One region of the Paraclostridium bifermentans genome, then DNA from elsewhere that is predicted to be linked to it. Evidence: a T-box and tRNA genes for the amino acid it is inferred to sense, from the RefSeq annotation. Region 1 holds a T-box; the other regions hold tRNA genes.
What was found. A T-box is a leader RNA that pairs with one kind of tRNA and senses whether it is charged. The one in region 1 lies ahead of KXZ80_RS01700 (valine--tRNA ligase), so its partner is inferred to be a tRNA-Val.
Positions count from the first base shown of each region.

Region 1 (3,276 bases):
GTTAATGTATATAATGCTGTTTGCTTAGCTTCTTTATCATCTGAGTATAATCTTGGCTTAACTATTTCTATATACCAGTCACAGTACTCTGACCAAGCAAAGTCATATATCTTCTGAGCTGCTATTCCTAAGTCAAACTTATCCATGTTATCAGTAACTTCTTTAACAACATTATTAGCTCTTGAAATTATCCATTTATCAGCTAAAGTCATATTTTTTTCTACTGATTCTCTAGTAACACCATCCATTATTTCTTCATCTATGTTCATAAATACGAATCTAGATGCATTCCATAACTTATTAGCAAAGTTTCTAGATGATTCAACTCTTTCCATATAGAATCTCATATCATTTCCTGGAGAGTTTCCTGTAGCTAACATGAATCTTAAAGCATCAGCTCCGTACATGTCTATTACTTCTAATGGGTCTATTCCGTTTCCTAGAGATTTACTCATTTTTCTACCTTCTGAGTCTCTTACAAGTCCATGTATTAATACATGTTCAAATGGAGTTTCTCCCATACAGAACATTCCTGCAAATGCCATTCTTACAACCCAGAAGAATATTATATCGTATCCAGTTACAAGTACACTTGTTGGATAGTAATAGTTTAGCTCTTCTGTTTTATTAGGCCATCCTAATGTTGAGAAAGGCCATAATGCAGATGAGAACCATGTATCTAATACATCTTCATCTTGCTTGAAGTGAGTATGTCCACATTTACATTGTTTTGGCATTTCTTTAGCAACTACTACCTCACCACATTCTTGACAGTAGTATGCTGGTATTTGATGTCCCCACCATAACTGTCTTGATATACACCAGTCTCTTATATTTTCTAACCATTGTAGGTAAGTTTTATCAAATTTATCTGGAACAAATTCTAAATCTTGTTTCTTTAATATGTCTATAGCAGGTTTTGCTAATTCATCCATTTTAACGAACCATTGATCTGATAATCTTGGCTCAACTACAGTTTTACATCTGTAACAAGATCCTACATTGTGATTATGATCTTTTATAGCTATTAAGTATCCAGCTTCTTCTAAGTCAGCTATAAGTTGCTTTCTACACTCATATCTGTCCATACCTTCGTACTTACCAGCTAATTTATTCATAGTTCCATCTTCGTTCATTACGTTTATTTTTTCAAGATTATGTCTTTGACCTACTTCAAAGTCATTAGGGTCATGTGCTGGAGTCATTTTAACTGCACCTGTACCAAACTCTAAATCAACGTAATCATCTGCAACTATAATAAGTTCTCTTCCTACTAGTGGAAGTATAGCATGCTTTCCTACTAAATGAGTGTATCTTTCATCTTCTGGATTTACAGCTATACCTGTATCTCCAAGCATTGTCTCTGGTCTAGTTGTAGCTATTTCTAAAAATTCATCACTACCTGCTATTGGGTATTTTATATGATAGAACTTTCCATCATGTTCTTCATGCTCAACTTCTGCATCAGATAATGTAGTTTTACAATCTGGACACCAGTTTATTATTCTATTTCCTTTGTAAATTTGACCTTTTTCATATAACTTTACAAAGAATTCTGTAACTGCTTCATTACAACCTTGGTCCATTGTAAATCTTTCTCTTTCCCAGTCACATGAATCTCCTAATTGTTTCATTTGGTCTACTATCTTTCTACCAAATTCATTTCTCCAGTCCATAGCTCTTTTTAAGAACTCTTCTCTTCCTATTTCGTACTTAGTTTTTCCTTCTTGTTCTTTTATTCTCTCAACAACTTTAACTTCTGTTGCTATAGATGCATGGTCTGTTCCTGGTTGCCATAAAGCTTCATAACCGTCCATTCTCTTCCATCTTATAAGTATATCTTGTAATGTATGGTCAAGAGCATGCCCCATGTGTAATTGCCCCGTTATGTTTGGTGGGGGAAGCATTATAGTAAATGGCTTTTTATTTGGGTTTGGCTTAGATTTGAATAAACCTTCTTCTACCCACTTTGAATATAATCTTGATTCAAAGTCTTTTGGATTATACGTTTTTGGTAAGTTTGTATTTTCCATGTAAATTCCTCCTATTTTTTATTTTATATACATAAAAAAGAGCCCTTCATCCTATTTAAGGACGAAAAGCTCGCGTTACCACCTTAATTTTATATAAAGTTTTTAATCAAACTCTACATAACACTTAATAAATTTAACGATTCTCACCGTCTAAGCTTACTGTTATTTTCAGCTTAGAAACTCCAAAGCTACCTTCTGCAATTCATTTCTTGGAAAGTCTTTCAGCCGGTGAACTTCCCTCTCTGTAAGTTGAGTTTGCATACTCCTCTTTTTCTCAGTTTTTAAATATTCTGTTTATCTTTTAATTATATATAATCATCATTATTATTGTCAATATTTATAAATATTATATTCAGTTACGTAAATTTTGTTCCCAAAAGTTTTTAGGCATATCACTTTCTTCTATTGGCATTATTGTATATCCTTTTTCTTTTAATTGATTTATTATACCTTGAAGAGCTTTAACACTTTGTTCCTTTTCATGCATTAAAAGTACAACTTCACTATGTTGATCCGAATATTTATTTACATTATTTACTATAGTTTGTGGAGTTCCCTTCCAATCTTCCGTATCCAAATTCCAATCCCAGATTTTAAATCCATCATCAACTAATGCATTGTATGATTCTTCTGGAGCATAAGGTTTACTACCATAAGGCAATCTTATTAAGTTTGAGTTTACTTTAGCAATTTTATTTAATGTGTCTTGGCACTTATCAAATTCATTAACAGTATTTTCAGGAGTTTTATATAGTACAGATATGTCGTGACTTACACTGTGAAATCCCATAGAGTGTCCCTCTTGAGCGATTCTTTTTAATTGTTCTGGATGTTGTTTCATATTACCTTCTATCATAAAGAACGTGGCTTTAACGTTATTGCTATCTAGAATAGATAGTATTCCATCAGTATATTTAGATGGCCCATCATCAATTGTTATATAAGCAACCTTCTCAGGTTTTGGCTTCGGTCCTCTATTATTTACACTACTTGCTTTCATCATGAGGTCAGTTAATGTCATCGTATCACTTTCTAGCAATTTTATATCTATATTATTTTGTTCACTTGATGTAGCAATTATTTTATCAAATGTAACAAATAATAAAAACAAAAGTAATACAACTGTAGATACACTTAAAAAAATAGGTTTTATTTTTCTTTTCATCCCCACTTCCCCTTTGTTTTTTATATTTTAATAAATACTATTAGTTATTATTGACAATTATTTCAATCAATATAGCTA
Region 1 is NZ_CP079737.1:303,344-306,619, reverse strand. Features, by position in the region: gene KXZ80_RS01700 (valine--tRNA ligase) at 1-2,033, opposite strand, end outside; T-box leader at 2,088-2,318, opposite strand; gene KXZ80_RS01695 (polysaccharide deacetylase family protein) at 2,386-3,198, opposite strand.

Region 2 (3,276 bases), 450 kb from region 1:
AACAAGAGTTCTAGGTCCACTTACATCCACAGTCTTCTTATTTGTCTCTATATTATCAATATTAATTTTTGGTTCTCCTTCAACATCTACAGATATACTTCTTTTCTCATTCACTACTTTTTCTAAGTCTAATGTTATTACATTTGGCTTGATGTCATACTTATTTACACGTTCAGGTAAATTAGCTTGTAAATACACTACATTTTTTCCTTCTTTAGGATCATCTAACCTTCCATAAATGTATATGTTATCTCTATTTATAGGCCTTAAACTAGATAAGTTAGCTCTTATAGATATATCTGCAAGTAATTCCTCTTTTGGATATATTGTTAATCCTCTTTCCTCTAGTACACTCATGTTCGTAATTGTTACAGGTATATCACTAAATGTCCTAGTTTCTACTGGATCTTCTACTGTCATAACATATAACCATAGCACTAATGCACTTAGCAATGATATTAACTTTATTTTAGTATTATTTTTTAATCTATTTTTCATCTAAATATACCACCTTTTAAAAAGCCTTTTTCTTGATCTTGATCACTAGATTTTAAATTGCTTCGTAATATATTAGTTAATCTTTCTTTAGTCATATTTCTATATAATTTTCCTGACTTAGCTATTGATACTGCTCCTGTTTCTTCTGATACTATAAGTGATAAACAATCCGAAATTTCACTTACACCTATGGCTGCTCTATGTCTTGTCCCTAAATCTTTACTTAAGTCCTTACTTTCAGTAAGTGGTAAGAAGCATGCTGCAGCCTTAACTTTTCCATCTCTAATAACAACCGCCCCGTCATGAAGAGGTGTATTAGGTATAAATATATTTATTAATAACTGTCTAGATATCTCAGCATCAATTATAGTTCCAGTATTTATAACTTCCCCTATTCTAGTATCTCTTTCCATTATTATAAGGGCACCTATTTTTTGTCTTGATAATGAGTATAGACACTCAACTATTTCTTCTATATCTTTTTTAAGCTCATCCTCTGATATAGTATAATTATTTTTACCTAAAAAAGTAAATTTAGTTCTTCCTATATATTCAAGTCCAGATCTAAGCTCTGGTTGGAATATTATAAGGACTGCAATCAAACCTACTGTTAAAGTATTTTCTAACATCCAGTATAATGTATGTAAATTAAATATTTCACTGACTTTAGTCGCCACTAAAAGAAATAACATTCCTTTCAAAACTTGCTCTGCCCTAGTATCCTTTATAAAAGTATATACTTTATAAAATATATAGGTAACGATTGCTATATCTACTATGTCTGGTATATTTACATTACTTGCTAAACTAACAAAACCTTGCCAAAAAGAATCTATATTAAACACAGTATTTTCCTCCTGTTTATAATACTTAAATTGCTTACAATATGTATTATACTATATTAATCAAGCTATATTCAATTTATATATAAAATACTTTTTTAATATAAAAAAAAGAGCTTCACAAATGTGAAACTCCTTTTACGATTGGTGAGCGCACAGGGATTCGAACCCCGGACACACGCCTTAGAAGGGCGTTGCTCTATCCAGCTGAGCTATGCACCCACGTTATAGTGGAGCGGGAAACGAGATTCGAACTCGCGACTTCAACCTTGGCAAGGTTGCGCTCTACCACTGAACTATTCCCGCTTATTAAATTGGCGACCTGGAAGGGACTCGAACCCTCGACCTCCAGCGTGACAGGCTGGCATTCTAACCAGCTGAACTACCAGGCCGCATATATATGGTGGGATTAACAGGGCTCGAACCTGTGACCCCCTGCTTGTAAGGCAGGTGCTCTCCCAGCTGAGCTATAATCCCACGACTGGTGACCCATAGGGGAATCGAACCCCTGTTACCGCCGTGAAAGGGCGGTGTCTTGACCGCTTGACCAATGGGCCTTGTTTAAAACCTAGCTACGTCCTACTCTCCCAGGCAGCTTCCCACCAAGTACCATCGGCGCTAAAGAGCTTAACTTCTGTGTTCGGAATGGGAACAGGTGTATCCTCTTTGCTATAGTAACTAGATTAGAGTTAGTACTCTAAAAACTGAATAACATTTGTAAGATTAAATAATCTTGGTCAAGTCCTCGATCTATTAGTATCGGTAAGCTACATACATTGCTGCACTTACACCTCCGACCTATCAACCAGGTAGTCTTCCTGGGATCTTACCCTTACGGTGGGAAATCTTATCTTGAAGTTGGCTTCGCGCTTAGATGCTTTCAGCGCTTATCCATTCCGTACATAGCTACCCAGCCATGCCCTTGGCAGAACAACTGGTACACCAGAGGTACGTCCATCCCGGTCCTCTCGTACTAAGGACAGGTCTCCTCAAATTTCCTACGCCTGCGACGGATAGGGACCGAACTGTCTCACGACGTTCTGAACCCAGCTCGCGTACCACTTTAATGGGCGAACAGCCCAACCCTTGGGACCTACTACAGCCCCAGGATGTGATGAGCCGACATCGAGGTGCCAAACCTCCCCGTCGATGTGGACTCTTGGGGGAGATAAGCCTGTTATCCCCAGGGTAGCTTTTATCCGTTGAGCGATGGCCCTTCCATGCGGAACCACCGGATCACTAAGTCCGACTTTCGTCCTTGCTCGACCTGTATGTCTTGCAATCAAGCTCTCTTCTGCCTTTACACTCTACGCACGATTTCCGACCGTGCTGAGAGAACCTTTGAGCGCCTCCGTTACTCTTTGGGAGGCGACCGCCCCAGTCAAACTGCCCACCTGACAGTGTCCCAATACCTGATTCAAGGTATCTGGTTAGAATCTCAGTACTACAAGGGTGGTATCCCAAGGATAGCTCCACCGAGACTGGCGTCCCGATTTCATAGCCTCCCACCTATCCTGTACATGTAGCACCAAAATTCAATGTCAAGCTACAGTAAAGCTCCATGGGGTCTTTCCGTCCTGTCGCAGGTACCCGGCATCTTCACCGGGATTACAATTTCACCGAGTCTGTTGTTGAGACAGTGCCCAAATCGTTACGCCTTTCGTGCGGGTCGGAACTTACCCGACAAGGAATTTCGCTACCTTAGGACCGTTATAGTTACGGCCGCCGTTTACTGGGGCTTAAGTTCACTGCTTCGGATAAATCCTAACAGATCCCCTTAACCTTCCAGCACCGGGCAGGCGTCAGCTCCTATACATCGTCTTGCGACTTAGCAGAAACCTGTGTTTTTGGTAAACAGTCGCTTGGGCCTATTCTCTGCGGCCACCTCGGGCGTTAACCCTAACGTGGCACCCCTTCTCCCTAAGTTACGGGGTCA
Region 2 is NZ_CP079737.1:3,158,165-3,161,440, forward strand. Features, by position in the region: gene KXZ80_RS15175 (CdaR family protein) at 1-498, opposite strand, end outside; gene cdaA (diadenylate cyclase CdaA) at 495-1,343, opposite strand; tRNA gene KXZ80_RS15185 (tRNA-Arg) at 1,486-1,562, opposite strand; tRNA gene KXZ80_RS15190 (tRNA-Gly) at 1,572-1,646, opposite strand; tRNA gene KXZ80_RS15195 (tRNA-Asp) at 1,656-1,732, opposite strand; tRNA gene KXZ80_RS15200 (tRNA-Val) at 1,742-1,817, opposite strand; tRNA gene KXZ80_RS15205 (tRNA-Glu) at 1,823-1,897, opposite strand; rRNA gene rrf (5S ribosomal RNA) at 1,907-2,023, opposite strand; rRNA gene KXZ80_RS15215 (23S ribosomal RNA) at 2,074-3,276, opposite strand, start outside.
Region 2: it has a tRNA-Val gene. The T-box ahead of KXZ80_RS01700 (valine--tRNA ligase) is inferred to sense a tRNA for this amino acid. The anticodon was not compared.

Region 3 (3,276 bases), 330 kb from region 1:
TTAAACTCATTAGCATAACTAGATCATTTTTAGATAAGTTGCATTTAGGAAGTAAAATATCAAACATATCTTCGATAGCGATTTCATAAGCATCATCCAATGTTTCAGCAGAAGCTACAGTATAATAAGCATCTTCAGTTTCTAAGATAGGATTCTTTATTGTTAAGTTATCTATTACTTCAACTTTTACATCAACTAGAGCTCCTATTTCAGCTCCGCTTACGCCGATCTCACCATCACCCATAACAGCATGGATATCTCCAAGAGACAATAAAGATCCTTCTATTGATATAGGAAGATATACACTAGAACCCTCAGCTATAATCTTACAGTCCATGTTACCACCGTGACTACCAGGAGTTCCACAATTTATAGACTTATTATCGCTTGGGGCAACACCTATAACACCAATCATTTTGTTTAGAGGAAGTTCTAAATTATTAAATAAAGCTTTTTCATTTTCTATTTTTAAAATATTATGAGTCATAGTATCTAGTTTATTACCAAGAACTCCAACTCCAGGACCTGTCATGGCAAGAGCATTTCCTTTTAGTTCAATAGAATTTATACTAACTTTTAAAGTCTGGTTAGGCATAGAATTTTCTATGTATAAAGGTCCAGTTGCTGGATTTACTCTATCAAAATCTATACTATCCATATTGTCATCACTACATGTTATTTGGCTACACATGCAATCATGAGTTTCAAAAACTACATTGCTTCCTGATTTTACTTTAAGAACTGGATTATTTAAGCTTGAAAATGTAAATGTATGATTTTCTTTGTTTATGAAGTTCATAAATTTACCTCCTTTATTTAGTATAAGAATATTATATTACAAATAGTATTAATAAAATATTTTTATAATATAATCTTTAAAAAAATATAAAAAATTAACAAAATTACTAAATTTTGCTGAAAATTATGCTTAAATAAATGGATTAAACCATTGAAAAATAGGGTATTTAAATAATTTGCTTAAAAAAATTAAAAAATTTCACAAAAAGTGTTGACTAAAGTTAATAAAGCTAATATAATAGTATTTGTTGATACGGCAGAGAAAAAAGTCGAAACAACATCTCAGCAAAGATGATCCATTAGCTCAGTCGGTAGAGCACCTGACTTTTAATCAGGGTGTCCCGCGTTCGAGTCGCGGATGGATCACCATTTTTTTTGTAAGGCCCATTGGTCAAGCGGTCAAGACACCGCCCTTTCACGGCGGTAACAGGGGTTCGATTCCCCTATGGGTCACCAATATTTGGGATTATAGCTCAGCTGGGAGAGCACCTGCCTTACAAGCAGGGGGTCACAGGTTCGAGCCCTGTTAATCCCACCATATATGCGGCCTGGTAGTTCAGCTGGTTAGAATGCCAGCCTGTCACGCTGGAGGTCGAGGGTTCGAGTCCCTTCCAGGTCGCCAAACACACATTGCTAGTGTGGCTCAACGGTAGAGCAGCTGACTTGTAATCAGCAGGTTGTAGGTTCGATTCCTATCACTAGCTCCAAAAAAAGATGATCCATTAGCTCAGTCGGTAGAGCACCTGACTTTTAATCAGGGTGTCCCGCGTTCGAGTCGCGGATGGATCACCATTTTTTTTTGTAAAAATATAATATGGCCCATTGGTCAAGCGGTCAAGACACCGCCCTTTCACGGCGGTAACAGGGGTTCGATTCCCCTATGGGTCACCAGCATTTGGGATTATAGCTCAGCTGGGAGAGCACCTGCCTTACAAGCAGGGGGTCACAGGTTCGAGCCCTGTTAATCCCACCAGTAAACTCTTGGATTTTATCTAAGAGTTTTTTTGTGTTCAAAAAAATTATATAATCACAATGAGCTCACTGAAAATTGAGTTTTTATTATAAAAAGTTATTATAACTTAAGAAATATTTACAAATTATGTATAATAGTTATATAAACATATAAAAAATATATACAGGGGATATTATGATAGAAATAATTTTATGCGAAGATCAAGTAGAACATCAAAAAAATATAGAAAAAATTTTACAAAATATATTATATGAAAAAAATATTGATTACAATTTAAATATATATTCAACTGGGGAAGAATTACTTAATAATTATAATCAAGGTGCGGATATATTTATACTAGACATTCAGATGGACGAAATAACTGGAATGGATGTAGCTAGAAAGATAAGAGAAATCGATAAAAATAAACCAGAAATAATTTTTACAACGTCACTTATTGAATACATACAAGAAGGATATGAAGTAAGGGCTTATAGATATTTACTAAAGCCTATACAATATGATGATTTTAAGAAACATATTTTGAGCTGTATAGATGAAGTTATAAATAAAAGAGATAAATTTGTGTTAGTTGAAAATAAAAATGAAACTTACAAAATAAATATCGAAGATATAACTTATATTGAAATTCAAAGAAAAGATATGACTATACACACGGAAAATAAAATTTATGAAACTAAAATGACCATGGATAAGATTGAAAAGGAATTAAAAAATCATAATTTTTATAGATGTCATAAAAGTTTCTTAGTGAATATAAATTATGTAGAAAATATAAAACAATATGTAGCTATATTAGATAATAAAGAAGAGATTTTAGTTAGTAGGCATAGATTTAAAGATTTTAAGCATAAGTTTTTAAGTTCTTTAGGAGAAAAGTTATGTTAGATGTTGAATTAATGTCAAATATAGCTAGATTTGCAAGAGTATTTGTTGAGTATTTAATTTTTATTAAAATATTAAATTGTTTAGAAGTAAAAAAATACAAAAAAATTTATATAGATATCATATTTTTATTAATAGGAGCTTTAGATGCTACAATTATGTTTAATATGGCAACTCAATATTATGGTTTTATAAATAATTTAAAGTGGATAGTATTTATTTTATTTGCAAAATTAAATTATAAAGTAAGTTATTTTAAATCATTATTATATTACTTAACTTATACTACAGCAAATTATATAATCTCAGGGTTTATATTCGATATATCTTATTTTATTATAACAGGAGGTACACCATATACTTTAATTACATCAGAACATAATTTAACTATAATATTTATTATAGAAAATACAATTTCAATGTTTATAAATATGTGTTATATAAGCAAAATTAAGAAATTGAGAAGTATAGATAAAGAAAAATTAAATATTATAATTATAATATGTTGTATAATAAGTAATTTTTCAGTAGCGCTTATAAATACTTTACCTAGTGTTTTGTATATGGTTAAGATTGATCTATATAGTCAAGTTAATGGATTTAATATAAATACAACT
Region 3 is NZ_CP079737.1:3,276,861-3,280,136, reverse strand. Features, by position in the region: gene KXZ80_RS15925 (acetamidase/formamidase family protein) at 1-799, opposite strand, end outside; tRNA gene KXZ80_RS15920 (tRNA-Lys) at 1,092-1,167, shown strand; tRNA gene KXZ80_RS15915 (tRNA-Glu) at 1,180-1,254, shown strand; tRNA gene KXZ80_RS15910 (tRNA-Val) at 1,261-1,336, shown strand; tRNA gene KXZ80_RS15905 (tRNA-Asp) at 1,344-1,420, shown strand; tRNA gene KXZ80_RS15900 (tRNA-Thr) at 1,431-1,505, shown strand; tRNA gene KXZ80_RS15895 (tRNA-Lys) at 1,515-1,590, shown strand; tRNA gene KXZ80_RS15890 (tRNA-Glu) at 1,615-1,689, shown strand; tRNA gene KXZ80_RS15885 (tRNA-Val) at 1,696-1,771, shown strand; gene KXZ80_RS15880 (LytR/AlgR family response regulator transcription factor) at 1,946-2,662, shown strand; gene KXZ80_RS15875 (ATP-binding protein) at 2,656-3,276, shown strand, end outside.
Region 3: it has a tRNA-Val gene. The T-box ahead of KXZ80_RS01700 (valine--tRNA ligase) is inferred to sense a tRNA for this amino acid. The anticodon was not compared.